DNA from 3 places in the Streptomyces sp. NPDC050738 genome. Region 3 is predicted to be linked to each of the others. Evidence: predicted binding sites of a transcription regulator. Region 3 holds the regulator's gene; each other region holds the start of a gene.
The links. Region 3 encodes HrcA, which represses chaperone genes, less so after heat shock. Its sites were predicted from a motif close to TTNGCACTCNGNNNNNCNGAGTGCNAA; they were not measured.
Positions count from the first base shown of each region.

Region 1 (10,163 bases), on a different contig from region 3:
GTGCGGCGCAGGCGGGTCGCGTGGGCGAGCTCCTGGGCGGGGTCGTACGCCTTGAGGTCGGCCAGGAGGGCGCGGCCTTCGGTGGTGAGCAGTGCGGAGAAGGTGTCGGGGTCGGTCACCGTCCCATTGTCCGCCAGGACGGGGGGCGGGCCTGCGGTGGCCGCTGCGCGGGCCTGGGGGCGTGGCTCTCGCACAGGCGTGAGCGAGAACTTTCATGGCACTTCCGGTAGTCGAGCTGCCAACCCTTCCCCACCAACAGCCTTTTCTGTCAGGGCCGTTGACACCATCGCCTTGTTTCCGTAACTTCCGTGGCCGTCTGCCGATAGTTTTCGGAGAACTTCCGGAAGGCGTGTCGATCCGGTCTACGAATGCGCGTACAGCCCGTGAGGAGATTCATGGTGAAGCCATGGCAGGACGCCACCCTGCCCGCCCAGGTCCGGGCGGCGGACCTGCTCGCCCGGATGACGAACGAGGAGAAGACCGCGCAGTTGTCCAGCGTCTGGCTGGGAGCCGAGACCGAAGGTGATGACGCCGCCGTAGCCGTCGCGCCGGGTCAGCACGCGTACGCGGCACATAGCGCCGAGCTCGACGCACTGCTGCCCTACGGCCTGGGCCAGCTCACCCGCCCCTTCGGCACGGTGCCCGTGGAGCCCGCCGAAGGCGCGGCCCGTCTCGCGGACCTCCAGCGCGAGATCCGCGCCGGCAACCGCTTCGCCCTTCCCGCGCTCGCCCACGAGGAGTGCCTGACCGGCTTCACCGCCTGGCAGGCCACCGTCTTTCCGACCCCGCTCGCCTGGGGCGCCACCTTCGATCCGGCGCTGATCACCGAGATGGCGCAGGCGATCGGCGCATCGATGCGCGCGGTCGGCATCCACCAGGGGCTCGCCCCGGTCCTGGACGTCGTCAGGGATCCCCGGTGGGGGCGGACGGAGGAGTCGATCGGCGAGGATCCGTACCTGGTGGGCACCATCGGCACGGCGTACGTACGCGGGCTCGAGGCCGCCGGGATCATCGCCACGCTGAAGCACTTCGCCGGGTACTCGGCCTCGCGCGGCGCCCGCAACCACGCACCGGCCCCGCTCGGGCGGCGCGAACTGGCGGACGTGATCCTTCCGCCGTTCGAGATGGCACTGCGCGAGGGCGGCGCCCGCTCCGTGATGGCGGCGTACAACGACATCGACGGTCTGCCCGCCCACGCGCACACCGAACTGCTCACCCAAGTCCTGCGCGAACAATGGCAGTTCACGGGGACGGTCGTCTCCGACTACTTCGGCCTCTCCTTCCTGGAGTCCGCCCACCGCGTCGCCGAATCACCGGAAGCGGCCGGCCGGCTCGCGCTCGCGGCAGGCGTCGACGTCGAACTTCCCGCCGCACGCTGCTTCTCCCTCACCGGCCGCCTGCCGGAGGAGCTGCTCGATCGCGCGGCCCTGCGCGTCCTCACGCAGAAGTGCGAGCTGGGGCTGCTCGACCCCGACGGGGAACCGGCGGCCGGCGACGACGCCCCGATCGACCTGAACCCACCGCACCTGCGGGAGCTGGCCGAGGCGGTGGCGCAGGAGTCGGTCGTGCTGCTCGCCAACGGATCCGGCGTGCTGCCGCTGCCGCCAGGAGCACGGATCGCGGTCGTCGGAGGGCTCGCCGGTGAGCAGGCCGCCATGCTCGGCTGCTACACCTTCCCGCGTCACGTCGGCGTGAACCATCCCGAACTCCCCGCGGGTGTCGAGGTGTTGACGCTTGCCGAGGCGCTGCGGGCGGAACTTCCCGGTGCCGAGTTCATGGCCGACGCGGCGGGCGCCGATGTCGTCCTGGCCGTCGTCGGGGACCGTTCGGGGCTGTTCGGGCGGGGTTCGTCCGGCGAGGGCTGCGACGCGGAGGACCTCGAACTGCCCTACGGGCAGGGGGAGGTGCTGGACGCGGCACTGGCCTGCGGAGTCCCCGTTGTCATCGTCGTCCTCAGCGGACGCCCGTACGCACTGGGCCGCTGGGCCGGACGGGCCGCCGCCGTCGTCCAGGCCTTCTTCCCCGGGCAGGAAGGCGGGGGCGCGGTCGCCGGTGTCCTCTCCGGGCGCGTCGATCCGTCAGGACGGCTCCCGGTCGGAGTGCCGCGCACCCCCGGCGGTCAGCCCGCCCCGTACCTCGCCCCGCCGCTCGGCCGCCACGGAGGCGCCAGCAACGTCGACCCCACCGCCCTCTACCCGTTCGGGCACGGCCTGTCGTACACGACGTTCGCCTGGGACGCCCCCCGGTGCGAGACCCCCGCATTCCCCACGGACGGCGAGACCGCGCTGCTGTTCACCGTCCGCAACACCGGCGACCGCGCCGGCACCGAAGTCGTGCAGCTCTACCTCCACGACCCCGCCGGCACCGTCGCACGCCCCGAGATCCGTCTCATCGGCTACGCCCGCGTCCCGCTGGACGCGGGTGCCTCCGCCGAGGTCCATGCCACCTTCCCGGCAGACCTCGCCGCCTACACCGGGGCCGACGGCCGTCGCGTCGTCGAGCCCGGAGCCCTCGAACTGCGCATCGCCGCCTCCAGCGCCCAGGTCCACCACACCGTGCCGCTCACCCTGACGGGGCCGGTGCGCGAGGTCGGGCATGAGCGCCGGATGCGGTGCGAGATGCGGGTCAAGTAGACGCGCAGCTCGCAGCAGAGGGCAGCACCGCGCAAGGTCAACCGCACGTCCCCGCACCTGAGATGAGGAGACGCATCATGCGCACACCCGCACGCCGTACCCGTATCAGAGCCGCCGGAGCCGCCGTATCGGCGGCCCTGCTGCTCGGCCTCGCCGCCACCCCCGCCGCCCATGCGGGCACGGCGGACGAGACAGGCAAGACGGACCAGGCCCGGCCCACCGAGACGCTGGGCAAGCTGGCCAAGAAGAGCGGCCGCTACTTCGGCGCCGCCGTCGACAACCCGGAGCTCGCCGACACCGCGTACGCCGACCTGCTCGGCAGGGAATTCAACGCCACCACCCCCGGCAACGGCATGAAGTGGTACGCCACCGAACCGCAGCGCGGCGTCTTCGACTTCACCGCGGGCGACGAGATCGTCGACTTCGCCCGCGCCAACGGTCTCAAGGTCCGCGGCCACACGCTGCTGTGGCACAGCCAGCTGCCGGACTGGCTCACCTCGGGCACCTGGACGGCGGACGAACTGCGCTCGATCCTCAAGAACCACATCACGAACGAGGTGAAGCACTACAAGGGCAAGGTCTTCGCCTGGGACGTCGCCAACGAGATCATGAACGAGGACGGCACGTACCGGGAGAACATCTTCTACAAGACGATCGGCCCGGGCTATGTCGCCGACGCCCTGCGCTGGGCCCACGCCGCCGACCCCAAGGTCAAGCTCTACCTGAACGACTACAACGTCGAGGCGATCGGCCCCAAGTCGGACGCGTACTACCAGCTCATCAAGCAGCTCAGGGCGGACCGTGTCCCGATCGACGGCTTCGGCATGCAGGCCCATCTCGCCCTGCAGTACGGCTTCCCGGACCGGATGCCGCAGAACGTCAGGCGCTTCGCCGACCTGGGCGTCGACGTCGCCATCACCGAGCTCGACATCCGCATGATCCTGCCGGCCGACGCGGCCAAGCTCGCGGAGCAGGCCGACTGGTACCGGCAGGTGACCGAGGCCTGTCTGGCGGTACGCCGCTGCGTCGGCATCACGGTGTGGGGCTACTCCGACGCCCACTCCTGGATCCCGGCGGTCTTCCCGGGCGAGGGAGCGGCCCTCCCCTGGGACGAGAACCTCCACCACAAGCCGGCCTACGCGGCGATACGAGCTGCGCTCCAGCAGGCCCACTGATCCCCAGCCCCGCGAACCCCAAGCCGGCCCGCCCCGAAATCAAGCCCGAGCCGACCCAAATCCAAGCCCGCGCCCGCCAAAATCCAAGCCCGTGCCCGCCAAAATCAAGCCCGTCCGGCGATTGAGGACAAAGGGAGCCCAGCCCCTCCGGGGGCTGCCTCCTGGCCGGACATCCACCCCGACCCCCCGGGCAGGATTGGCACTCCGCTTGACCGAGTGCTAACCGTCGTCCTAGTCTCGGACCTGGCACTCCCCACTGGAGAGTGCCAACAGTGCGATTGGTCAGATCCGGCACCCGCGACGACGGATCCACCTGGTCGCCACCCCAGACTGTTAACCCCGTAGATCTCCGAAGGGGGAGACCGGATCGTGACGACCGCCAGTTCCAAGGTTGCCATCAAGCCGCTCGAGGACCGCATTGTGGTCCAGCCGCTCGACGCCGAGCAGACCACGGCCTCTGGCCTGGTCATCCCGGACACCGCCAAGGAGAAGCCCCAGGAGGGCGTCGTCCTGGCCGTGGGCCCGGGCCGCTTCGAGAACGGCGAGCGCCTTCCGCTCGACGTCAAGACCGGCGACGTCGTGCTGTACAGCAAGTACGGCGGCACCGAGGTGAAGTACAACGGCGAGGAGTACCTCGTCCTCTCGGCTCGCGACGTGCTCGCGATCGTCGAGAAGTAATTCACTTCCGCATTTTTTGATCTGCGCCCCTGGCCCCAGCTAGCTGTGAAATTCACCGCGTGCCGGGCGGCAGGGGCGCAGTTCTTTTTTTCGAGAGGACTGACTCAGCTCCATGGCGAAGATCCTGAAGTTCGACGAGGACGCCCGTCGCGCCCTCGAGCGCGGCGTCAACAAGCTTGCCGACACGGTCAAGGTGACGATCGGCCCCAAGGGCCGCAACGTCGTCATCGACAAGAAGTTCGGCGCCCCGACCATCACCAACGACGGCGTCACCATCGCGCGTGAGGTCGAGCTCGACGACCCGTACGAGAACCTTGGCGCCCAGCTCGTGAAGGAGGTGGCGACCAAGACCAACGACATCGCGGGTGACGGTACGACCACCGCCACCGTGCTGGCCCAGGCGCTGGTCCGTGAGGGTCTGCGCAACGTCGCCGCGGGCGCTTCCCCGGCCTCCCTGAAGAAGGGCATCGACGCCGCGGTCAAGGCCGTGTCCGAGCAGCTGCTCGCGACCGCCCGCCCGATCGAGGACAAGTCGGACATCGCCGCTGTCGCCGCGCTCTCCGCGCAGGACAAGCAGGTCGGCGAGCTCATCGCCGAGGCGATGGACAAGGTCGGCAAGGACGGTGTCATCACCGTCGAGGAGTCCAACACCTTCGGCCTGGAGCTGGACTTCACCGAGGGCATGGCCTTCGACAAGGGCTACCTCTCGCCGTACATGGTCACCGACCAGGAGCGTATGGAGGCCGTCCTCGAGGACCCGTACATCCTGATCAACCAGGGCAAGATCTCCTCCATCCAGGACATGCTCCCGCTCCTGGAGAAGGTCATCGCGGCCGGCGGCTCCAAGCCGCTGCTGATCATCGCCGAGGACATCGAGGGCGAGGCGCTCTCCACCCTCGTCGTCAACAAGATCCGCGGCACGTTCAACGCCGTGGCCGTCAAGGCCCCCGGCTTCGGCGACCGCCGCAAGGCGATGCTCGGCGACATGGCCACCCTCACCGGTGCCACGGTCATCGCCGAGGAGGTCGGCCTCAAGCTCGACCAGGCCGGTCTGGACGTGCTGGGCACCGCCCGTCGCGTCACGATCACCAAGGACGACACGGTCATCGTCGACGGTGGCGGCAAGTCCGACGAGGTCGTCGGCCGCGTCAACCAGATCAAGGCCGAGATCGAGTCCACGGACTCGGACTGGGACCGCGAGAAGCTGCAGGAGCGCCTGGCGAAGCTCGCCGGCGGTGTCTGCGTGATCAAGGTCGGCGCCGCGACCGAGGTCGAGCTCAAGGAGAAGAAGCACCGTCTGGAGGACGCCATCTCCGCGACCCGCGCCGCGGTCGAGGAGGGCATCGTCTCCGGTGGTGGCTCCGCGCTCGTCCACGCCGTCAAGGTCCTCGAGGGCAACCTCGGCAAGACCGGCGACGAGGCCACGGGTGTCGCGGTCGTCCGCCGCGCCGCTGTCGAGCCGCTGCGCTGGATCGCCGAGAACGCCGGCCTCGAGGGTTACGTCATCACCTCGAAGGTCGCCGAGCTCGAGGCGGGCCAGGGCTTCAACGCCGCCACCGGCGAGTACGGCGACCTGGTGAAGGCCGGCGTCATCGACCCGGTCAAGGTCACGCGCTCCGCGCTGGAGAACGCCGCCTCCATCGCCTCCCTGCTGCTCACGACCGAGACCCTGGTCGTCGAGAAGCCGGCCGAGGACGAGGGCGACGCCGGTCACGGCGGCCACGGCCACTCGCACTGAGGTCAGTAAGCACGCACCGAAGCCCGGCACCCCTTCTGGGGTGCCGGGCTTCGGCGTTCCTAGGCGGAGTGGCTCAGGGCCGACGGGTGCACCGGGTCCGCGAAGGGGCGCCCGGATGCGTACCGCTCCAGTTCGTCCAGCGCCTGGTCCGTCATGCGGTACAGCTCGTTGCCGAGCGAACCCGCCACGTGCGGGGTGAGCAGGACGTTCGGGAGGTCGTACAACGGGGAAGCGGGGGACGGGAGTTCGGGGTCCGTCACGTCCAGTACGGCGTGCAGGCGGCCCGTGACCAGCTCCTGCAGGAGTGCCGGCTCGTCGATCAGCGAGCCGCGTGCCGTGTTGATCAGCGTCGCTCCTGCGCGCATCAGCGCCAGTTGGCGGCTGCCGATCATGTGGTGGGTCGCGGGGAGCTGGGGGGCGTGGACCGAGACGACGTCGCTGCGCGTGCAGAGTGCGTCCAGGGTGACCGACTCCGCGCCCAGGCGGGCCGCTTCGGCGGGCGTGACGTACGGGTCGTAGAGCAGGACCCGGAGGTCGAAGGGGGCCAGGAGCTCGATGACGCGGCGGCCTATGCGGGAGGCGCCGACGATTCCCACCGTACGGAGGTAATTGCCCGCGCCGCCCATCTCCTGGTGCCAGTCGTGGCCGCCGCGGGTTTCCCGGTAGACGTGCGCGGAGTGCAGGACGCGTTTGCCCGCGAGAAGGATCGTGGCGAGCGTGTACTCGGCCACCGGGAGGGCGTTGGCGCCGGCCGCCGACGAGACGCTCAGGCCGCGCTCCCAGCAGGCTTCGGTGATGTGGTGCTTGACCGAGCCCGCCGCGTGCACGACCGCCTTCAACCGCGGTGCGGCGGCGAGGACTTGAGGAGTGAGGGGCGTGGCGCCCCAGCAGGTGAAGAGGACTTCCGCCTCCGCGAGGGCTGCCGCGATCCGTGGGGTGGGGTGCGCCAGGTCGTGGGCCACGAGCGTCGTGTCCGTACGGGTGAGGGCCGCGAGCCTGGTGTGGTGGCGCGGCTCCAGCAGGCGCTCGGCGATGCCCGGGCCCATCGCGAGCAGGAGCGAGGGGCGATTGTCAGTGGCGGGGTGCATGGTGGTGAGTGGCTCCCTTGGGGCTCTTGCTGCTGCTACTTGACGCTGCCGGCGGTCAGTCCGGCCTTCCAGTGCCGCTGCAGGGAGACGAACGCGACGATGAGGGGGATGACGGCGAGGAGGGACCCGGTGACGACGAGCGGGTAGAAGCTGGGCTCGCTGTGGGTGTTGGTGTTCCAGGAGTACAGACCCAGGCTCAGCGGGAAGAGCTTACGGTCCGAGAGCATCACCAGGGGGAGGAAGAAGTTGTTCCAGATCGCGGTGAACTGGAAGAGGAAGACGGTCACGAAGCCCGGCATCATCATGGGCAGACCGATGGAGAAGAAGGTGCGCAGCTCGCCCGCTCCGTCGATACGGGCGGCTTCGAGCGCCTCGTTGGGGATATAGCCGGAGGCGAAGACCCGGGAGAGGTAGACGCCGAAGGGGTTGACCAGGACCGGGATCAGCACCGACCAGTAGGTGTTGACGATGCCTATCTTGCTGGCCAGCAGGTACATGGGGAGGGCCAGCGCGGTGGTGGGGACCAGGACGCCCAGCAGGACCAGGCCGAAGAGCTTTTCCTTGCCGCGGAACTCGTACTTGTCGAAGGCGTAGCCGGCGGCGACACAGATGAGGGAGCAGACGGCGGCGCCGACTCCCGCGTACAGCAGGCTGTTTCCGTACCAGCGGAAGTAGACGCCGTCTCCGTAGGAGGCGATGTCGGAGAGGTTCTGGCCGAGGTCGAAGCCCTTGAAGGAGAACGTGTCGCCGCCGAGGAGGGATCCGGTGTCCTTGGTGGCTGCGGTGACCAGCCAGACGAGGGGGAAGAGCATGTAGAGGACGGCTAGGAGCAGGGCTCCGTTGACCGCTGCCTTCGACAGCCAGGGGTTCTTCCTGGACGTGGGGTCGGTGGAGGCGCTCATGCGGTCCTGCCCTTCCGGCCGGTGAGGCGGGTGACGACGAAGGACAGCAGTGCGGCGGCGAGTGCGAGGAGCACGGAGGCTGCGGCGGCTAGTCCGAAGTCGTTGCGGGAGAAGGCCGCGGTGTAGGCGTACATATTGGGCGTCCAGGAGGAGGTGACGGCCGACCCCGAGCCGGTGTTGATGATCAGAGGCTCCGTGAACAGCTGCAGCGAGCCGATGCAGGTGAACATCACGACCATCAGCACCGAGGCGCGGATCAGCGGGAGTTTGATGCTGAACGCGGTGCGCCAGCCGCCCGCCCCGTCCACGGTGGCCGCTTCGAGCACGGAGCGGTCGATGGCCTGCAGGGCGGCGTAGAAGATCACCATGTTGTAGCCGAGCCACTCCCACAGCGCGATGTTCACGATGGAGGGCAGCGCGCCGCCGGGGGAGAAGAAGTCGAAGCCGATGCCGCCGGAATGCATCGCCGAGACCACCGGGCTCAGCCCCGGCGTGTAGAGGTACAACCAGAGCATCGCGGCGATGATGCCGGGCACGGCGTGCGGCAGGAAGAGCGCGAGCTGGAAGAAGCGCTTGGCGCGGGCGAGCGCCGAGTCGAGCAGCAGGGCCAGCGCGAGGGCTCCGCCGACCATCAGCGGGATGTAGAAGACGCAGTAGCCGAGGAGTACGAGGAAGCCGTCGCGGAAGACCCGGTCACCCAGCGCCGCCGTGTAGTTGCCGAGGCCGGTGAAGACGGTCTCGGATCCGCCGAAGCCGAGCCCCGACTGCTGTTCGGTGAAGAGGCTGAGCCAGACCGCGTATCCGATCGGGATCAGCATCACCGCGGTGAACAGCACGAAGAACGGGGTCAGCAGGGTCGCGGCGGCGCGGGTGCGGGCTTTCATCAGGGTCAGTCCTCGACCTTCAGGCCGCGCTTGGTGAGCTCCGCGACGGTCGCCTCATGGGCGGCCTTGATCGCACCGGGGATGGTGGCGCCACCGCCGGCGACCTTGCCGAACTGGTCCTTGAGCGTGGTGTTGGTGGTGCCGGTCGCAGGCCCCCAGGTCCAGCCCTGCTGGATGGAGGTGCCGCCGTCCTCGAAGACCTGGTAGATGTCCTGGCCGCCGTAGAAGGCGGTGTCGAAGGCCTTCTTCGCCGCCGGGCGCAGGGCGAGCGCCGCCGGGAAGGCGCTCGAAGTGCCGGAGGAGATACGGGCCTTGATGCCGTCCTCGGTGGTGGTCATCCACTTGGCGAACGCGGTGGCCGCCTCGGCCTTCTTGCTGTTCTTCGGCACGGCGAAGGTGGTGCCGCCGAGCATGCCGCTGGCGGGCTTTCCGTCCCAGGTGGGGATCGGGGCGACCGCCCACTTGCCGCTCTGCTCGGGCAGCGTCGACTTCATGACGCCGCCTCCCCAGGAGGCGCCGAGGTAGCCGATGGTGCCGCCGGTCTTCAGGGAGTTGGTCCAGGCGGGGGAGAAGGAGGCGTCCGAGCGGACCAGGCCGTCCTTGACCAGGCCCTGCCAGTAGTCGGCGACCTTGGTGGTGGCGGCGTCGGTGGTATTCACCTTCCAGGTGTCGCCGTCGGCCTTGAACCACTGGGCGCCGGCCTGCCAGACCATGGCCTGGAAGGTGGTCGGGTCGTCGGGGAAGAAGGTGCCGATACGGGCCTTGGAGTCGGCCTTCTTGACCTTCCCGGCGGCGGCCTTGAACTCGTCCCAGGTCTTGGGGACTTCGACGTGGTACTTCGCGAACAGGTCCTTGCGGTAGAAGAAGGCCTGCGGTGCGGCGTCGAAGGGGACGGCCCAGTTCTTGCCGCCGAGCGTCGTCTGCTCGATCGCCTGCGGCAGGAACTTCGCCTTGATGTCGGACGTCAGGTACGTGCTGATGTCCTGGAAGCCACCCTGGCTGACGTACTCGGGGAGCTGCGGGTACTCGACGGAGACCAGGTCGGGAGCGTTGCCCGCCTTGATC
Region 1 is NZ_JBFAHN010000003.1:720,702-730,864, reverse strand. It holds gene AB0H78_RS11540 (methyltransferase domain-containing protein) at 1-119, opposite strand, end outside; gene AB0H78_RS11535 (glycoside hydrolase family 3 N-terminal domain-containing protein) at 396-2,633, shown strand; gene AB0H78_RS11530 (endo-1,4-beta-xylanase) at 2,711-3,808, shown strand; gene groES (co-chaperone GroES) at 4,178-4,486, shown strand; gene groL (chaperonin GroEL) at 4,599-6,224, shown strand; gene AB0H78_RS11515 (hydroxyacid dehydrogenase) at 6,284-7,312, opposite strand; gene AB0H78_RS11510 (carbohydrate ABC transporter permease) at 7,348-8,214, opposite strand; gene AB0H78_RS11505 (sugar ABC transporter permease) at 8,211-9,098, opposite strand; gene AB0H78_RS11500 (sugar ABC transporter substrate-binding protein) at 9,104-10,163, opposite strand, start outside.
Region 1: groES (co-chaperone GroES) is a predicted target of HrcA. The motif match lies at 4,005-4,031, and genes of this name have one in related genera.

Region 2 (10,163 bases), on a different contig from region 3:
CCCGCGTCGGAGAGCGGGGTCAGGAAGTCCGCGAGCTCCTCGGGGGTCTCGGCCATGCGGGCCGTGTAGTCCTGCTGCTTCCACTGCGAGTAGCGGAAGAGGATCGGGAAGTCGGGCGAGACCGCCGCGCGGACCGCGGCCACGATCTCCACCGCGAACTTCGTACGGGCCGGCAGGTCGCCGCCATACTCGTCCGTACGGACGTTGGTGCCCTCCCAGAAGAACTGGTCGAGCAAGTAGCCGTGCGCGCCGTGCAGTTCGACCCCGTCGAAGCCGATGCGCTCCGCGTCGGCCGCCGCCTGCGCGAAGGCCGCGACGACGTCGTCCAGGTCCTGCTGCGTCATCGCCTTGCCGGTGACCTCGGCGCCCGCTCCGGTGATGCCCGAGGGGCCGACCGGCGGGGCGTCCGCGAAGGGGGGCTGTCCGGCTTCGCGGACCATGCCGATGTGCCACAGCTGGGGCATGATCGTGCCGCCCGCCGCGTGCACCGCGTCCGCGACCTTCTTCCAGCCCGCGAGCTGCTCCTCGCCGTGGAAGCGGGGGACGCTGTCGCTCTGGCCCGCCGAGTCGTGTCCGACGTAGGTGCCCTCGGTGACGATCAGGCCGACGCCCGCGGCCGCACGGCGCGCGTAGTACGAGATCACGTCGTCCGTCGGGATGCCGCCCGGGGAGAACATCCGGGTCATGGGGGCCATCACGATGCGGTTCGGGACGGTGAGGCCGTTGAGCTGGACCGGGCGGCCCAGTATCTGTGCGGCGCGGTCTGCGGCTACGACTGTCACGTGGGGGCTCCTTGCGGCGGGGGCGCTGAGATATGTGCGTATGCATCAACCTCAACCGTCTCGCGGAGTGCGGCATTCCCGGATACGACGAAGGGCGGCACCCCCGTTTCCAGGGGTGCCGCCCTCGTTCGCGTACAGCTATGTACTACCGATCCGCCTCAGGAGGGGATCAGAAGTCCATGTCACCGCCCGGCATACCGCCACCGGCCGGCGCGGACGCCTTCTCCGGCTTGTCGGCGATGACTGCCTCGGTGGTGAGGAACAGCGCGGCGATGGACGCGGCGTTCTGCAGGGCAGAGCGCGTGACCTTCGCCGGGTCGATGATGCCTTCGGCGATCATGTCCACGTACTCGCCGGTCGCGGCGTTGAGGCCGTGACCGATCGGCAGGTTGCGGACCTTCTCGACGATGACGCCACCCTCAAGACCACCGTTGACGGCGATCTGCTTGAGCGGGGCCTCCAGCGCGAGCTTGACCGCGTTGGCGCCGGTCGCCTCGTCGCCTTCGAGCTCGAGCTTCTCGAAGACCGCGGAGGCCTGGAGGAGCGCGACGCCGCCACCGGCGACGATGCCCTCTTCGACGGCCGCCTTGGCGTTGCGGACGGCGTCCTCGATACGGTGCTTGCGCTCCTTGAGCTCAACCTCCGTCGCGGCGCCGGCCTTGATGACGGCCACGCCGCCCGCGAGCTTCGCCAGGCGCTCCTGGAGCTTCTCGCGGTCGTAGTCCGAGTCGCTGTTCTCGATCTCGGCGCGGATCTGGTTGACGCGGCCGGCGACCTGGTCGGACTCGCCCGAACCGTCGACGATCGTCGTCTCGTCCTTGGTGATGACGACCTTGCGGGCGCGGCCGAGCAGGTCCAGGCCCGCGTTCTCGAGCTTGAGGCCGACCTCCTCGGAGATGACCGTGCCGCCCGTGAGGATGGCGATGTCGTTCAGCATGGCCTTGCGGCGGTCGCCGAAGCCCGGGGCCTTGACGGCGACGGACTTGAACGTGCCGCGGATCTTGTTGACGACCAGCGTCGACAGAGCCTCGCCCTCGACGTCCTCCGCGATGATCAGCAGGGGCTTGCCCGACTGCATGACCTTCTCGAGCAGCGGAAGGAGGTCCTTCACGTTGCCGATCTTGGAGTTGACGATCAGGATGTACGGGTCGTCGAGCGACGACTCCATGCGCTCCATGTCGGTGGCGAAGTACGCCGAGATGTAGCCCTTGTCGAAGCGCATGCCCTCGGTGAGCTCAAGCTCAAGGCCGAAGGTCTGCGACTCCTCGACCGTGATGACGCCTTCCTTGCCGACCTTGTCCATCGCCTCGGCGATGAGCTCGCCGATCTGGGTGTCGGCGGCGGAGATGGAGGCGGTCGAAGCGATCTGCTCCTTGGTCTCCACGTCCTTGGCCTGCTCAAGGAGAGCGGCGGAGACGGCCTCGACGGCCTTCTCGATGCCACGCTTGAGGGCCATCGGGTTGGCACCGGCGGCTACGTTGCGCAGGCCCTCACGCACGAGCGCCTGGGCGAGAACGGTGGCGGTGGTCGTACCGTCGCCGGCGACGTCGTCCGTCTTCTTGGCGACTTCCTTGACCAGCTCGGCGCCGATCTTCTCGTACGGGTCCTCGAGCTCGATCTCCTTGGCGATGGAGACACCATCGTTGGTGATCGTGGGGGCGCCCCACTTCTTCTCAAGGACGACGTTGCGGCCCTTGGGACCGAGGGTCACCTTGACGGCGTCGGCGAGCTGGTTCATGCCGCGCTCGAGACCGCGCCGGGCCTCCTCGTCGAACGCGATGATCTTGGCCATGTGAAGTGGTCCTCCCGGACAGGGGTGGCGTTCTTCAGGATCGCGCCGGTGCCCGCGACGGACGGCTGCTGCCCAGGTGGTTCCTTGCCCCACCAGAACTGCGAGCCTCACTGACCCGATCCACGTTTTTAAGTGGTGCAGTCTGTCACTCTCACCTGGAGAGTGCTAACGCCAATGATTAGCACTCGACCCATGCGAGTGCAAGCGGGTCTTACGTATTCCCTGCTCACAGGGGATGCACGAGGGGCCCGCATCCCAGTGGGATGCGGGCCCCTCGGCGTGAGTGCGTCGCTGGTCGGTCGCGCCGGGATCAGACGGCGAGCTTGACCATGTCCGCCTGCGGACCCTTCTGGCCCTGCGAGATCTCGAACTCCACTCGCTGACCTTCTTCAAGGGTGCGGTAACCGTCCATCTGGATGGCGCTGTAGTGGACGAAAACATCCGCACCACCGTCGACCGCGATGAAGCCGTACCCCTTCTCCGCGTTGAACCATTTGACGGTGCCCTGAGCCATGCCTAACTCCCCTATTACTGGCCCTTACACAGGACCCGCACTTCGCGGACCCGGGTCAGACCTTGCGCCGTAACGCGTCGACCGCGGCTGAATGTATCTGCCCAACTGCCGTCTGCAACAGGTCAATCGGACGAGAATTCTGTGCACAGCCGAACGGAAGAATCGGGGGATTTCAACAGATCTCGGGTCAACTCGGGCCAGGCAAAGGGCACTTACGGCGCGAAAGACTCGAACACATTGCCCTCACCTTGTCGCGATCTCATATGCACCTGGCACGGGCGACGAAGGGGGCTGCCCCAACTGTACCTCCCTTAACCCTGCAGAATTGCCCCCTCCGCTTCTATCGCGGAGAGGGCAACGGCTGTCACGCAGAGGTGTGTTGGGGATCCAGCGGCGGGGATCCAACGGCAGGGGCGATCAGCCGCCCGCGACCGCCGGGATGATCGAGACGCCGGCGCCGTCCGGAGTGACGGCCTCCAGGCCGCCCTCGAAGCGGACGTCGTCGTCGTTCACGTACACGTTCACGAAGCGGCGCAGCTTGCCCTGGTCGTCCAGGACGCGGGCCGCGATGCCCGTGTGGTTCTTCTCCAGGTCGGCGATGACCTCGGCGAGGGTCGCGCCCTCCGCCGGGACCTCGGCCTGGCCGCCGGTGTACGTACGGAGAATGGTCGGAATACGGACCTTGACGCTCATACGAGGCCAGCCTCTCGGAAGGAATCCAGGGTGGGGCGGATGGTGGCGGAGAGACCCGTGGAGTCGGAGAGTCCGTCCAGGGTCTTGAGGCCGTCGCCCGTGTTGATGGCGACCGTCTCCTCGGACGGGTCGATCACACCCGCTTCGAGCAGCTTGCGCAGGACGGCGAAGGTGGTGCCGCCCGCCGTCTCCGCGAAGACACCCTCGGTGCGCGCGAGGAGCTTGATCGCTTCGACGATCTCGGGGTCGGTGACGTCCTCGACCGCACCGCCCGTGCGGCGGGCGATGTCGATGACGTACGGGCCGTCGGCCGGGTTCCCGATCGCGATCGACTTGGCGATGGTGTCCGGCTTCACGGGGCGGATCACGTCGTGGCCCGCCTTGTACGCGGAGGAGACCGGGTCGCAGCCCTTGGCCTGGGCGCCGTAGATCTTGTACGGCTTGTCCTCGACGAGGCCGAGCTTGATCAGCTCCTGCAGCCCCTTGTCGATCTTCGTCAGCTGGGAGCCGGAGCCGATCGGGATGATCAGGTTGTCCGGGAGCCGCCAGCCGAGCTGCTCGCAGATCTCGTACGCGAGCGTCTTCGAGCCCTCGCCGTAGTACGGGCGCAGGTTGATGTTGGTGAAGCCCCAGCCCTCGCCGGCCGGGTCGCCGATGAGTTCCGAGCAGAAGCGGTTGACGTCGTCGTAGTTGCCCTCGATGCCGACCAGCTCGCCGCCGTACACGGCCGCGGTGATGATCTTCGCGGGCTCCAGGTCGTGCGGGATGAAGACGCAGGACTTCAGGCCGGCCCGGACCGCGGCGGCGCCGACAGCGCCCGCCAGGTTGCCGGTGGAGGAGCAGGAGAGCGTGGTGAAGCCGAAGGCGCGGGCGGCCTCGACGGCGATCGCCACGACGCGGTCCTTGAAGGAGTGCGTCGGGTTGCCGGAGTCGTCCTTGACGTACAGGCCGCCGGTGATGCCCAGCTCGGCGGCGAGCCGGTCGGCCTTGATCAGCTTGGTGAAGCCGGGCTCGAGGTTCGGCTTGGTGGCCACGTCGGCGGGGACGGGCAGCAGGGGCGCGTAACGCCAGATGTTGTTCGGGCCCGCCTCGATCTGCTTGCGCAGACCTTCGGGGTCGCCGCTCGGGAGGTTGTACGCCACTTCGAGCGGCCCGAAACACTCTTCGCACACGAAGCTGGGGCCGAGCGGGAAGCGGGCGGAGCATTCGCGGCAGGAAAGCGCGGCTGCGGGTCCGAGATCGACCTCGGCGGGGGTTTCCGTGGCGCTTGCAACTGTTTCTACAGCCATGATGGCGAGGCCCTTTCTCCTCATCTTCCTCACGACGCACTTCGCCGCAAGACGGAATTGGCACCGTCCCCACCTGACCTCGCGGTCGGCGGGATGGTTGCCGGGACTTCAACGGGCCGTTCCCTCAGTCCCTCTGGATGAGCGCTATGACCACGGGCCCAAGGGCCCGGGTGTTTGTCAGCGCGGCGACCCCGACATGCGACAGTCATCCGCGTTGTTCAAGACTGTAACCGAACCCCCGGATCGTGGAGAGGGCCCGTCCGAACCGCGAGATACACAGCCAAGGAGACAGACTCGTGCTGGATGAGGTGGAGCGCTGGCTGAGCAGGCGTTCCTGGGCGGCCGCAGACCGCCCGCTGGACCAGCTGATGGCCGCCAAACGTGAGAAGCGCGGCACTTCGGTGAGCGTCGTGCTGCCCGCGCTGAACGAGGAGGAGACGGTCGGCGAGATCGTCTCCGTCATCCGCCGCGAGCTGATGGCGCCGCTCGGCGTCCCTCTCGTCGACGAGCTCGTGGTGATCGACTCGGGCTCCACGGACCGTACGGCCGAGGTCGCGGCGGCGGCCGGGGCACGGGTGGTGCACCGGGACGCGATCCTGCCCCGGATACCCGCCCTGCCCGGCAAGGGCGAGGTGCTCTGGCGCTCGCTGCTCGTGACGTCCGGGGACATCGTGTGCTTCGTCGACGCCGACCTCAAGGAGTTCTCGGCGGACTTCGTCTCCGGGATCGTGGGACCGCTCCTCACCGACCCCGGCGTGGCATTCGTGAAGGCGATGTACGACCGCCCGCTCGGAGACGCTGCCGGGCAGGGCGGCCGTGTGACGGAGCTGGTGGCCCGCCCGCTGCTCAATCTGCACTGGCCCCAACTGGCCGGATTCGTACAGCCGTTGGGCGGTGAGTACGCGGCCCGCCGCTCGCTCCTGGAGCAGCTCCCCTTCCCCGTCGGGTACGGCGTCGAGCTCGGCCTGCTCGTGGACGCGCTGCACACCGTGGGCCTGGACGCGCTGGCCCAGGTCGATGTGGGCGTACGCAAACACCGCCACCAGGACGGGCAGGCGCTCGGGCGGATGGCCGCCTCGATCTACCGCACGGCGCAGCTGCGGCTCTCGCGCGGGCATCTGGTGCGGCCCGTGCTCACCCAGTTCGAACGCGGGGAGCAGGGATTCGAGCCGCGCACCCATGCGGTGGACACGGAGGAGCGGCCGCCCATGGGCCAGATCAGTGAGTATGCGGAGCGTCGCGTGGCGTAGCCGTCGACGATCATGTTGTCTGCCTAAATTCCCCTTTATGTGGCATAGACAACCAAAAGGCACGCCGCTGCTCCGCGCTGCGGCCACTCGCTTCGCCGGGGCGCTCGTCGCCTCGGCCACCGCGGCCACCGCGCTCACGGGCCTGGCCGCCTCCCCCGCTTCCGCCGACGTGATCTCGCCGTTCGCCAAGCGCTACGACGAATCCCTCTACGGCGATTTCAAGACCATCGGCAACACGGTCATGGGCTGCCCCACGACCCCCGCCGACATGGCCGCGCGCTGCGCCGTCGCCGCGGACGGCCAGGGCCGGGACAACAACAACACCTTCGTCATGGAGCGGATCAACGCCGCCGGTACCGAGGCCGACTTCGGCTCCAGCACCGGCCGGGTCGTCATCCCCGACGGCGCCAAGGTCGCGTACGCCCGGCTCTTCTTCGGCGGCAACGACGGTACGTACCGCGGCCCCAGCGGCGCCCAGCTCCTGCGCTGTGACATCTCCGGCGCCAATGTGCTGCCCTCGCCCGGCGAGCCCCTCGACGCGGTGCCCGTGGCCGGCGTGAACGGCGCGGCCCCCACCAAGGTCACCCCCGCGAACCTGGTGCGGGACCCGGCCACCACCAACGGTCCGCACTACTACACGGGCGAAGCCGACGTCACGAACCTGTTCAGCGGCATCACCGGCACCGGAGCGGCGATTCCCGTCGCGGTCGGCGACATCTGGGCGCCCACCGGCAAGGGCTGTGTGGCCGGCTGGTCGATGACCGTCGTCTACAAGTACGACGCCCCGAACGCCCAGCACGCCCCCGACCGCCGCAACATCTATGTCTACGGCGGCCACGTCCTGCAGCGCTCCACCTCCCCGGCGACCACGGTCACCGTCGACGGCTTCTACCGCACCGCCGGAAAGCCGCGGGCGAGCGTGACCGCGTACGAGGGCGACTGGAACACGGCGGGCGACCGGTTCGCCGTCGGCGGCCAGAACATCACCGAGTCCCACACCGGCAACACCAACAACTTCTTCATCTCCGAGGACGACGGCGCGCTCGTCCCGAAGATGGTCAACAACCTGAGCATCGACGCGAAGGAGTTCGACGTCACGTCGGGCTCCGGGCGGGCTGCGGGCACCGAGCCCATCCCGGTCGGCGCCACCTCCACCACGCTGAGCTTCAGCACCCGCGGCGACACCTACGTCCCCTCGGCGTTCGCGCTGTCCGTCCCGGTCCCGGACCTGGAGGTCACCAAGACGTCCAGCCCGAAGTCGGTGCGGCCCGGGGACACCGTGACGTACACGGTCAAGGCGAAGAACATCTCCCGGCTGCCGTACCCGAACGCCAAGTTCGCCGACGATCTGTCGCAGAGCCTGGACGACGCGACGTACAACAACGACGCGAAGGCGACCATCGGCAAGGCCACCTACGACGCGCCGAGGCTCAGCTACACCGGGAACATCCCGGCCGGGCGGACGGCGACCATCACGTACTCGGTGAAGGTCAACGACCCCATCAGCGGTGACGGCAAGCTGCTCAACGATGTCGACGTGACCTCGCCCCGCTCCAACTGCGAGGAGGGCTCGACCGACCCGCACTGCGCGACGACCACACCGATCATCGAGCCGCCGCAGCTGATCGTCGACCCGGGCGAGTTCCCCGTGAACCCGCCGCCCGGCAACATCGTCATCCCGATCATCATCCGCAACCCGGACGAGGTCCCGCGCGAGGCCGAGGTCCCCGACGGGGAGGGCGGCGTCAAGGAAGTCACCGTCCCGCCGCACAGTGAGGTCAAGGTGCCCCTGACCATCAAGGTGCCGAACACCCCGGGCAAGAAGACCACGTACAAGCTGGTGATCCCCAACAGCATCTGCGCCGAGGGCAGCACCGACCCGAAGTGCACGTTCACCTTCACCGTGGGCAAGGTCCAGGGCCGTCCCACGCCCCCGAGCGCGAGCCCGAAGCCGGAGCCGACCGGCCCCGAGCTGGCAGAGACCGGCTCCGACTCGCACACCCTGCTGTACGGCGGGCTCGCGGCGACCCTGTGCGGGCTCGGCGCGCTGATCCTGGCGGCGGTACGCAGCCGCAAGGACTGACCTGCATCTGACCCGCCCCTGAGGGCATTGCATACGGCCGGATCCCTGACGGGGTCCGGCCGTACGTTTGAACGGGTCCGGGGCGGGCTAGCTTGGCCGTATGGCTTCCACGCACGGTGCTCCTGAGGTTCTCGTCGCGTCCAATCGCGGCCCGGTTTCGTACGCAGTCGGTGACGACGGCACGATCGAGGCCAAGCGGGGCGGCGGCGGTCTGGTCTCCGCGCTCAGCGCCGTCGACGACAAACTGTGGGTGTGCGCGGCCCTCGGCGATGGCGACCGGGAGGCGGTACGGCGCGGGGTGGGCGAGCCCGGGGTGCGGATGCTGGACATCGACCCGGATGTGCACACGGCCGCGTACAACGACATCGCCAACTCGGTGCTCTGGTTCGTCCACCACATGCTCTACCAGACGCCGCTGGAGCCGGTCTTCGACGCGGAGTTCCGGGAGCGGTGGGAGGCGTACCGCACGTACAACCGCGCCTTCGCGGAGGCGCTGGCGCAGGAAGCGGGCGAGGGGGCGGCCGTCCTGGTGCAGGACTATCACCTGGCGCTGGTGCCGGGGATGCTGCGCTCGCTCCGGCCCGACCTGCGCATCGGGCACTTCTCGCACACGCCGTGGGCGCCGGTCGAGTACTTCCGGATGCTGCCGGACGCGATCGCCGACGAGCTGCTCGACGGGATGCTCGGGGCCGACCGGCTCGGCTTCCTGACGCGGCGGTGGGCCGATGCCTTCGAGCGGTGCGCGCAGGGGCGGCTGGGGGACACGCGGGTCTCCGTGTACGGGCTCGGGGCCGACGCCGACTTCCTGCGTGCGCGCGCGCAGGAGGCGGACGTGGAGGAGCGGATGGCGGCTCTGCGGGAGCAGATCGGGGACGGCCGGCAGGCGATCGTGCGGGTCGACCGCACCGAGCTGTCGAAGAACATCGTGCGCGGGATGCACGCGTACCGGGAGCTGCTCGATACCCGGCCCGAGTGGCGGGAGCGGGTGGTGCATGTGGCCTTCGCGTATCCGTCGCGGCAGGACCTGGCGGTGTACCGGGAGTACACGGCGGAGGTGCAGCGGGTCGCCGATCAGATCAACTCGGCTTACGGGACGGCGGGTTGGACTCCGGTGGTGCTGCACGTCAAGGACGACTTCGCGCGGTCGCTGGCCGCGTACCGGCTGGCGGACGTGGCGCTGGTCAACCCGATCAGGGACGGCATGAACCTGGTGGCCAAGGAGGTTCCTGTCGTCTCGGACGACGGGTGCGTGCTGGTGCTCTCGCGGGAAGCGGGGGCGTGGGAGGAGCTGGCCGAGGACGCGATCAGCGTGAACCCGTACGACGTCTCGGGGACGGCCGACGCGCTGCACGAGGCGCTGTCCATGCCGGAGGGCGAGCGCGCGGAGCGGACGAAGCGGCTGGCGGTCGCGGCGACCGCGCTGCCGCCGCAGCAGTGGTTCCTGGAGCAGTTGGAGGCGCTGCGGGGTTAGCCGGGATCAGTTGGGGTCAGTTGGGGTCAGTTGGGGTCAGTTCTTGCGGCAGCCGGTGGCGAGGGGGGTGAAGGTGAACTTCTTGCCCTCGTCGATGCCGGAGGCCTGGGAGTAGGTCGGGGAGTCGACCTCGTACCAGACGTCGTCCTTCTTGCTGTTGCCGTTGACGTTGTCGAGCTCCACGCACCAACGGGCCTGGCGCAGCACGCGGTTGTACGTCTCGGTGCCGTGCTGGACCTGCTTGCAGTCCTGGACGGTCTCGGTGGTGTACCAGGTGCGGGTCGTGCGC
Region 2 is NZ_JBFAHN010000004.1:188,557-198,719, reverse strand. It holds gene AB0H78_RS12585 (NADH:flavin oxidoreductase) at 1-782, opposite strand, end outside; gene groL (chaperonin GroEL) at 952-2,574, opposite strand; gene AB0H78_RS12575 (cold-shock protein) at 2,885-3,088, opposite strand; gene AB0H78_RS12570 (MoaD/ThiS family protein) at 3,506-3,781, opposite strand; gene thrC (threonine synthase) at 3,778-5,070, opposite strand; SAM riboswitch class I at 5,088-5,214, opposite strand; gene AB0H78_RS12560 (glucosyl-3-phosphoglycerate synthase) at 5,367-6,320, shown strand; gene AB0H78_RS12555 (hypothetical protein) at 6,358-8,403, shown strand; gene AB0H78_RS12550 (trehalose-6-phosphate synthase) at 8,504-9,874, shown strand; gene AB0H78_RS12545 (hypothetical protein) at 9,911-10,163, opposite strand, start outside.
Region 2: groL (chaperonin GroEL) is a predicted target of HrcA. The motif match lies at 2,753-2,779, and genes of this name have one in related genera.

Region 3 (10,163 bases):
GCTTGATTTTGCTACGCCGTCACGAAGTCGATCAACTCCTCCACCCTGCCCAGCAGTTGAGGTTCCAGGTCCTTGTACGAGTGGACCTTGGACAGGATGTGCTGCCACGCCGCCCCCGTGTTCTCCGGCCAGCCCAGCGACCGGCAGATGCCCGTCTTCCAGTCCTGGCCGTGCGGGATCCGGGGCCATGCCTTGATCCCCACGCTCGACGGTTTCACCGCCTCCCAGACGTCGATGTACGGGTGGCCGACGATCAGGGCGTGGTCGCTGGAGACTTCCGCCGCGATACGAGACTCCTTCGAGCCGGGGACCAGGTGGTCCACCAGTACGCCCAGGCGCGCGTCCGCCGCGGGGGCGAACTCCGCCACGATCGCGGGGAGGTCGTCGATGCCCTCCAGGTACTCGACCACCACACCCTCGATGCGCAGGTCGTCGCCCCAGACCCGCTCCACCAGTTCCGCGTCGTGCCGGCCCTCCACGTAGATTCGGCCCGCGCGTGCCACCCTCGCCCTCGCGCCCGGGACCGCCACCGATCCCGATGCCGTACGGGCCGGGCGCTGCGGAGCTGCTGCCGCCGACGGGCGTACCAGCGTGACCGGGCGGCCGTCGAGGAGGAAGGCCGACGGGGTCATCGGGAAGACCCTGTGCTTGCCGAAGCGGTCCTCCAGCGTCACCGTGGGGCCTTCCGCCGTCTTCTCGCAGCGGATCACCGCTCCGCAGAAGCCCGTCGTGACCTCCTCGACCACCAGGTCGGGATCGGCAGGGACAGTGGGGGCGGGGGTCGACTTCTTCCACGGGGGCGTCAAGTCGGCGTTGTAGCTGCGCATTTCGCAGACGCTACGACACCACGATCCGCGCGGCCAGCGCGTCCCGCTGGGCGCGTACGAACGCGGCATCCACCACCGCGCCGTGGCCCGGGACGTAGCGGGCGTCCTCGCCGCCCAGCGCGAGGAGGCGGTCGAGGGCCGCGGGCCACTGGGCGGGTACGGCGTCCGGGCCCGCCTGCGGCTCACCCGACTCCTCCACCAGATCTCCGCAGAACACGATCGGCGGGGTGGTGGAGACCACGGCCACCAGGTCATGGCCCGAGTGGGCCGGGCCGATGTTGGCGAGGAGCACCTGGCGGCCGCCGCCCAGGTCCAGGGTCCATTCGCCGCAGACCGCGTGATGCGGCCGTACGAGAAGATCGGCAGCCTCCGCCGCCTCCGTTTCGGGGACGCCCTGGCGTACCGCGTCCGACGCCAGCTCGTCCGCACCCCGTGCGAACAGTGCGTCAAGGCCCGCAGCGCCGTACACCTCGGTGCCGGAGAAGACCGCCGTGCCCAGGACGTGGTCGAAGTGCGGGTGGCTGAGAGCGATGTGCGTCACTCTCCGGCCGACGAGCTGCTCCGCCTGGGCGCGGATCTCGGCGCCTTCACGGAGTGAGGAACCCGTGTCGAAGAGGAGGGCTGTGCCCTCGCCCACCACCAGTCCCACGGTCGCGTCCCAGGTGGGAAGGCGGCGGCGGCCGACATCCGGACCAAGCCGTTCCCAACCGCAGTCTTCCCAAGTGACGTCCATACCGCGACGCTATCCCGGGTGGCACGCTCCGTCGCGGTAGCGTGTCTGGCCGCACTCCGCCTTGCTTCGATGCAGGCAGGCCGCCGTACACTGGGGGGATTGCTGGCACTCGTACGCACAGAGTGCCAGGCAGGTGCCAAGGGACGACAGCTGGAGGTGTGCGCGATGCTCAGTGAACGCAGGCTTGAAGTGCTGCGCGCCATCGTCCAGGACTATGTGGGCACCGAGGAGCCGGTCGGGTCGAAAGCGCTCACCGAGCGCCATAGCCTCGGCGTCTCGCCGGCCACGATCCGCAACGACATGGCCGCCCTGGAGGACGAGGGGTTCATCGCCCAGCCGCACACGAGTGCCGGGCGTATCCCCACCGACAAGGGCTACCGGCTCTTCGTCGACCGCCTCGCGGGCGTCAAGCCGCTGTCGTCGCCGGAGCGGCGTGCCATCCAGAACTTCCTGGGCAGCGCCGTCGACCTCGACGACGTGGTGGCCAGGACCGTGCGGCTGCTCACACAGCTCACACGGCAGGCGGCCGTCGTGCAGTACCCGTCGCTCACGCGGTCGACGGTGCGGCACGTGGAGCTGCTCTCGCTGGCGCCGGCCCGGCTGATGCTGGTGCTGATCACGGACACCGGCCGTGTCGAGCAGCGCATGATCGACTGCCCCGCCCCCTTCGGGGAGACCTCGCTCGCGGATCTGCGGGCGCGGCTCAACTCAAGGGTCGTGGGGCGCCGGTTCGCCGATGTGCCGCAGCTCGTGCAGGATCTTGCCGAATCCTTCGAGCAGGAGGACCGGGGCACCGTCTCGACGGTGCTGGCCACTCTGCTGGAGACCCTGGTCGAGGAGACCGAGGAGCGGCTGATGATCGGCGGCACCTCCAACCTCACCCGGTTCGGGCACGACTTCCCGCTGACCATCAGGCCGGTGCTGGAAGCGCTGGAGGAGCAGGTCGTCCTGCTGAAGCTGCTCGGTGAGGCGCAGGAGTCCGGTATCACCGTACGTATCGGGCATGAGAATGCCCACGAAGGCCTGACGTCCACATCGGTCGTCGCGGTCGGCTACGGTTCGGGCGACGAGGCAGTCGCCAAACTCGGGGTCGTCGGCCCCACACGCATGGATTACCCGGGAACGATGGGAGCGGTACGCGCAGTGGCACGTTACGTCGGACAGATCCTGGCGGAGTCGTAAGTGGCCACGGACTACTACGCCGTACTCGGCGTGCGCCGCGACGCTTCCCAGGACGAGATCAAGAAGGCCTTCAGGCGCCTTGCCCGCGAGCTTCACCCGGATGTGAATCCGGACCCGAAGACGCAGGAGCGCTTCAAGGAGATCAACGCCGCCTACGAGGTCCTCTCGGACCCCCAGAAGAAGCAGGTCTTCGACCTGGGCGGCGACCCGCTGTCCGCTTCGGGCGGAGGCGGCGGAGCCGGTGGCTTCGGCCAGGGCGGCTTCGGCAACTTCTCGGACATCATGGACGCCTTCTTCGGTACGGCGTCCCAGCGCGGGCCGCGGTCGCGGACGCGGCGCGGCCAGGACGCGATGATCCGGCTGGAGATCGACCTCAACGAGGCGGCCTTCGGGACCACCAAGGACCTTCAGGTCGACACGGCCGTGGTCTGTACGACCTGCAGCGGTGAAGGCGCGGCTCCCGGCACGTCCGCCCAGACGTGTGACATGTGCCGCGGCCGCGGCGAGGTCTCGCAGGTCACCCGGTCGTTCCTCGGCCAGGTCATGACCTCGCGGCCCTGCCCGCAGTGCCAGGGCTTCGGCACCGTCGTTCCGACTCCGTGCCCGGAGTGTGCGGGCGACGGGCGGATCCGGTCGCGGCGGACTCTTACGGTCAAGATCCCGGCCGGTGTCGACAACGGCACGCGGATCCAGCTCGCCGGCGAAGGCGAAGTCGGCCCCGGCGGTGGTCCTGCCGGTGATCTGTACGTAGAGATCCACGAGCTGCCGCACGCGGTGTTCCAGCGCCGTGGCGACGATCTGCACTGCACGGTGACCATCCCGATGACGGCGGCCGCGCTCGGTACGAAGGTGCCGCTGGAGACGCTGGACGGGATGTCGGACATCGACATCCGGCCCGGTACGCAGTCGGGGCAGTCGATTCCGCTGCACCAGCACGGCATCACGCATCTGCGCGGTGGCGGGCGCGGTGACCTCATCGTGCACGTCGAGGTGCTCACGCCCTCGAAGATGGACGCCGAGCAGGAGCGGTTGCTGCGGGATCTGGCGAAGCTGAGGGGTGAGGAGCGGCCGATCGGGCAGTTCCAGCCCGGCCAGCAGGGTCTGTTCTCGCGGCTGAAGGACGCGTTCAACGGTCGCTAGGTGGGTGGGTTTCGGGGGCTCCGCCCCCGGACCGCCCCCCTGTGCGGCTAAGCCGCCGCCGCTCTCGCGGAGGTGGCCGGCGCGGGTGGGGGTTGCTCAATGGCCGCATGAGGTGCGTTTGGATGCGACACCGAACACCGGGCAAGATCCATGAGCCCAGTCCGGCAAAATCAAGCCCGTCCGGCGATTGAGGACAACAGGCGACGGGGGCCGGAAGAGTCGATTCGGCCCCGCCCGGAGGGCATGGCACGATGCCGTTATGTCCTCTGTTCTGGCCGACCTCTGTCGGTATCCGATCGTGCAGGCGCCCATGGCCGGCGGTGCTTCCGGGCCGCGGCTGGCCGCCGCGGTGTCCGAGGCCGGGGGGCTCGGGTTCCTTGCCGCCGGGTACAAGACCGCCGACGGCATGTACGAGGAGATCAAGCAGCTGCGCGGGCTGACGGCGCAGCCCTTCGGCGTCAATCTCTTCATGCCGCAGCAGGACACCCCCGACCGGGCGGCCGTCGAGGTCTACCGGCATCAACTCGCGGGCGAGGCCTCCTGGTACGAGACGTCCCTGGTGGACCTCGACGCCTGCGGCGCCGGCGACGACGGGTTCGAGGCCAAGCTGGCCATCCTGCTCGACGACCCCGTGCCGGTCGTCTCCTTCGCCTTCGGCTGCCCCCCGCGCGACGTGCTGGACGCCCTCGACCGGGCGGGTACGTACACGATCGTCACGGTCACCACGCCCGAAGAGGCGCAGACCGCCCAGTGGTGCGGTGCCGACGCGGTGTGCGTGCAGGGGATCGAGGCCGGCGGGCACCAGTCGACACACCGGGACGACCCGCAGACGGACCGCGCGGGGTTCGGGCTGCTCGCGCTCGTCGCGCAGGTGCGCGAGACCGTGCCGATGCCGATCGTCGCCGCCGGCGGGCTGATGCGCGGCTCGCAGATCGCGGCCGTCATGGCGGCGGGAGCGGAGGCCGCGCAGCTGGGGACGGCGTTCCTCGTCTGCCCGGAGTCAGGGGCGAACGTGCTGCACAAGCAGGCGCTGACCAACCCGCTGTTCGTACGGACCGAGCTCACCCGGGCCTTCACCGGGCGGCCCGCGCGCGGTCTGGTCAACCGCTTCATGCGCGAGCACGGTCCTTACGCCCCGGCCGCGTACCCCCATGTGCACCACCTCACGGCGGGGCTGCGCAAGGCGGCCGCCGGGGTGGGCGACGCGCAGGGCATGGCGCTCTGGGCGGGGCAGGGGCACCGGCAGGCGCGGGAGCTTCCCGCCGCGCAGCTGGTCGAGGTGCTGGCAAGTGAACTGGACGCGGCACGGACCGCGTTGGCCGCGAGGTTCTGAACATCATGAGGAGTGCGGGATGACTGCGCCTGTTTTTGTGGTCGATGCGGTGCCGGGTGCGGGTGCCTTCGTGCTGGACGGAGGCGAGGGGCGGCATGCCGTTTCGGTGAAGCGGCTGCAGGCGGGTGAGGACGTCGTCCTGACCGACGGGCGGGGCAACTGGGCCGAGTGCGTGGTGAGTTCGGCCGAAGGCAAGGACCGCCTCCACGTCGAGGTGACCCTGGCGCGGGCCGAGGAGGAGCCTTCGCCGCGTATCACCGTCGTACAGGCGCTGCCCAAGGGCGATCGCGGGGAGGTCGCCGTCGAGACCATGACCGAGGTCGGTGTCGACGGGATCGTGCCGTGGCAGGCCTCGCGCTGCATTACGCAGTGGAAGGGCGAGCGGGGCGCCAAGTCCCTGGCCAAATGGCGGAACACGGCACGCGAGGCGGGGAAGCAGTCGCGCCGGGTGCGGTTTCCCGAGGTGGCCGACGCGATGAGCACGAAGCAGGTGGCCGCGCTGCTCGCCACCGCGGACTTCGCGGCCGTACTGCACGAGGCGGGGAGCGTCTCGCTGGCCGCTGCCGCGCTTCCGGCGCAGGGGTCGATCGTGCTGGTCGTGGGGCCCGAAGGGGGCGTGTCCCCCGAGGAGTTGAAGGCCTTCGCCGAGGCGGGCGCCGAGCCGTACGTGCTGGGGCCGAGCGTGCTGCGCACCTCCACGGCCGGTACTGCCGCCTCCGCTCTGCTCCTGGGACTCACGGGCCGCTGGACTTGACCGAACAGGGTCTGTCGGAGGCGGCCGTCGCGGTGGGACCCTGTCCTTCATGGGGGCATGGAGACGGTTACGAAACCGGCGGGGCCTCGTGGTGGCAGGCGCCGCCGTGGCCGCTGTGGTGGGGCTCTCCGCCTGCGATCCGGTGGACGGGATGAACTCCGCCGCCGTCGCCTACACCACCGATCAGATGGCGACCAAGGTGCTGGAGCGGGCCGGGGTCAAGGTGCAGTGGCTGAGCTGTACGGCGACCGTCTCCGGCGGGGGCACCGCGAAGCCGAGCGCGTCGCCGAGCAAGGCGAGCGTCGACTGCCAGGGGCGTACGTCCGACGGCAAGGAGATCACCGTCAAGGGGACCGTGACCTATGTGCGCGACGGGTCGTGCGTGCGGGGGCACCTGACCGCGAAGGTCGGTGCGAAGATCATGTTCACGGCCAGTGTGCTGGGCGACTGCAACGCCACGCCCAGCGGAGGGAATTCACGACGTACGACACCCCCGGCCCAAGGCGGCGGCGGGGGCGCGCGGCCCACGGTCACCGTGACGGTCACTGTCACCGAACAGCCGCAAGGCAAGTGAGCCCGCGCCTAATATGGGTGCATGGCGGGAACCGGCTGGGCATGGCAGCGCGGTGAACTCCCCAGCGAGATGACGAGTTTCATCGGCCGGGAGTCGGAGATCGAAGCTGTCCGGGCACTCTTCGGCGAGGCGCGCATGGTGACGCTGCTCGGGCCCGGAGGGGTCGGGAAGACCCGGATAGCGGTGCGGGCCGCGGCCTCGCTCGCGGACCGGTTCCGGGACGGCGTACGCATGGTGGAGCTCGCCGGCGTCAAGGACGGGGAGCTGCTTCCGCACGCGGTCGGCGCCGCCTTCGGGCTGCCCGAGACCAGTGACCGCAGTGCGCTCGACATGGTGGTGGAGTTCCTGCGGCCGGAGCAGACGCTGCTGGTCCTCGACACCTGTGAGCATCTGGTCGACGCCTGCGCGCTGTTCGCGGAGATCCTGCTGAGCTCGTGTCCCGGGCTGCGGCTGCTGCTCACCAGCAGGCAGGCCCTCGACGTGCCCGCCGAGCACGCTCTCGCCGTCGCACCGCTCGAAGAGTCCGACGCGGTCGGCCTGTTCGTGCAGCGGGCCGCCGCCGCCCGCCCCGGATTCGTCCTCGCCGACACCAACCGCGAGCAGGTGCTCGCCCTCTGCGGCCGCCTCGACGGGATTCCGCTCGCCCTCGAACTCGCCGCCGTACGCCTGCGGGCGCTCCCCCTGGAGCAGGTGCTCCGCCGCCTGGAGGACCGCTTCCGCGCCCTCGGCGGCGGGCGCTCCGCTCACCCTCGCCATCAGACGCTCCGCACCACCATCGACTGGAGCCACGAGCTCTGCACACCCGAGGAGCAGACGCTCTGGGCGCGGCTCTCGCTCTTCGCCGGCGGGTTCGACCTCGATGCGGCCGAACGGGTCTGTGCGGACGCAGAGTTGGATGCGTACGCCATCGTCGACCATCTCATCGGCCTCGTCGACAAGTCGGTCGTCGTGCGCGAGGAGAGCGAGGACGGCGATCGCTACCGCATGCTCGACACCATCCGGGAGTACGGCGCCGAGCGGCTCGCCGCGTCCGCGGACCTGCCCGGCATCGCACGCCGCCACCGTGACCACTATCTGCGGCTCGCCCGGGACGGATACGCCGCCTGGTTCGGCGGCGAACAGGTCAGCTGGACCCACCGGCTCGACCTGGAGATCGACAACTTCCGTACCGCCATGGAGTGGTCGCTGTCCACACCCGGCGAGGAAGCGGACGGGGTGGGGCTCATCGCCTCGCTCCACGCGTTGTGGGTCGGCCGCTGCAGGCTGGCGGAGGGGCTTCGCTGGGGCGAGCGAGGCCTGGCCACGGCGGAGGGCACCGTGCAGGACCGGGCGCTCCTGCGCTTCCAGCACGCCCTGTGCATGGGGCTCAACGGCGACATGGAGCCGGGGATCCCGGAGTATCTGCAGGCGGCCGCGGAGGCGGAGAGCGTGGGCGACCGGTTCGCCCAGGCTCTCTATCTGCTCTACCTCGGGACGACCTATCTGCACCTCGACCGGAACGAGGAGTCCGCACGCACCGACGACGAGGTCGAGCCGCTCGTGCGCTCGCTCGACAGCCCGTATCTGCAGGCCTGGCTCGACCGCAATCGCGGCATGCGCCTCGGCCGTCAGATGGACGTGGCGGGCGCCGAACCCCTGCTGCTGCGCTCCCTGGAGAACTTCCCGCGCGGCGAGGTCTGGGCCGCGGGCACGACCTACATCACCCTGACCTTCTCCCGGATGGCCGCGGGCGACCCGGTGGGCGCGATGGAGTACGCGCGGCGCGGGCTGCGGGGGTACGCGCGGCTCCCCGACACCTTCGGCATCGCCAACCTCACCGCCCTCCTGGTGTGGTCGCTGATCATGCAGGGGCGGTGCGCGGAGGCCGCCCAGCTCGCGGGCGGATCGGCCGCGGTCCGGCGCGGACTCGTACCGCTCCTGCTGAACGATCCGGTGCTGCTGGCGATGGACGCCCAGCTCCGTACGCAGTGCCAAGGGGCGCTCGGCGAAGAGGAGTTCGCGCGGCTGTACGCCGAGGGCGAGACGCTGGGGATGCGCCGGACGGTCGCCCTCGCGCTGGGGGACCCCGTGGTGGAGGACGCCGCGCCGTCCTCCGTACGTACCCTCGACGCCCTCACCCGGCGCGAGCGCGAGGTGGCCACCCTCGTCCACCAGGGCCTGTCCAACCGGGAGATCGCCGAGAAGCTCGTCATCTCCAAGCGGACCGCCGACGCGCACGTCGAGCACATTCTGGCCAAGCTGGGATTCGGTTCGCGCGGGGAGATCGCCGCTCTCGTACGTGCCGAGATCGCCCGCGCCGACCTACCTAGGTAGGGGTTCAGCTGCTGTTTTAGGTATGCGGATCTTCGGCCTCCGCACGCGCGCAGCCGGCCTCGCGCCCGCCACGCTTCTCTCATGTGCGCAGCTCAGTCAAGTCCTCAGCCCAAGTCCCAGGTCTACTCGCTCCTCGACCGGCTGTCCTCGACCCGCCTGGTCACCCTCACAGGACCGGCGGGTGTCGGCAAGTCGCACCTCGCCGCACGGATCGCCGAATCCATCGAACTGCCCGTCTTCCGGGCCGACCTCTCGGCCTGCCAGGACGCCGCCCTCGTGCCGCACGCGGTGGCCGCCGCGCTGCATACTTCGCCGGAGCAGGGCGCCGATCCGGTGCTCGCGGTGCTCCAGCTGCTCTCGCGGCGGCGCGGTCTGCTCCTGCTCGAAACCTGCGAGCACGTGCGGACGGGGTGTGCCTATCTCGTGGGCAGACTGCACGACCACTGCCCCCAGCTGCAGATACTGACCACCAGCCGTCAGGCGCTCGGCGTGCCCGGCGAACAGTCCGTCGCGCTGCGGCCGTTGCCGCCCGAGCAGACGGTCGACATGCTCACCGAGAAGGCCGCGACGCAGGGAGTCGACCTGCCCAACTACTGGGGCCGGCTCATCGCCGGGCGCCTCGACGGCGACCCGCTCTCCATCCTCCTCGCCGCGCGCTCCCTGCGCCTGATGCCCGCGCAGCGCCTGTACGCCAGCCTCGCCGTCCCCGGAGGCCGCTTCACGGTGCTCACCGACGGCCCCAAGGACCCGCCGCGCCACCGGACCCTGCTGCGGGCCATCGACTGGAGCCACGAGCTGTGCACCAGGGCGGAGCGGCTGCTGTGGGCGCGTATCTCCGCCTTCGAGGGCACGTTCACCGAGGAGCAGGTGCGCACGGTCTTCGCCGGCGGTGCCGAATTCGCCTCGCTGGTGCGCTCGTCGGTGGTCATCCCGCAGGCCGGTACGTCCAGGACGGGCGCGGTCTACCGGCTGCCGCTCGCACACCGCGAGTACGGGCAGCTGCGGCTGGCGGGGCTCGGCGACTAATCTGATCAGCGTGACGACGACGCAGACGGCATATCTCCGGTATCCGCATGTCCAGGGCGAGTTGGTGGCCTTCACCGCCGAGGACGACATCTGGGTGGCGCCGCTCGACGGCGGACGGGCGTGGCGCGTCAGCGCCGACAACAGACCCGTCACCCAGCCCCGGATTTCCCCCGACGGGGCGTCGGTCGCCTGGTCGTCGACGCGCGACGGAGCACCCGAGGTGCACGTCGCACCGGTCGACGGCGGACCCTCCAAGCGGCTCACCTACTGGGGCGACCACC
Region 3 is NZ_JBFAHN010000020.1:101-10,263, forward strand. It holds gene AB0H78_RS34175 (DUF3097 domain-containing protein) at 12-827, opposite strand; gene AB0H78_RS34180 (MBL fold metallo-hydrolase) at 838-1,560, opposite strand; gene hrcA (heat-inducible transcriptional repressor HrcA) at 1,726-2,742, shown strand; gene dnaJ (molecular chaperone DnaJ) at 2,743-3,882, shown strand; gene AB0H78_RS34195 (nitronate monooxygenase) at 4,142-5,215, shown strand; gene AB0H78_RS34200 (16S rRNA (uracil(1498)-N(3))-methyltransferase) at 5,235-5,969, shown strand; gene AB0H78_RS34205 (hypothetical protein) at 6,019-6,543, shown strand; gene AB0H78_RS34210 (LuxR C-terminal-related transcriptional regulator) at 6,565-8,856, shown strand; gene AB0H78_RS34215 (hypothetical protein) at 8,938-9,882, shown strand; gene AB0H78_RS34220 (S41 family peptidase) at 9,893-10,163, shown strand, end outside.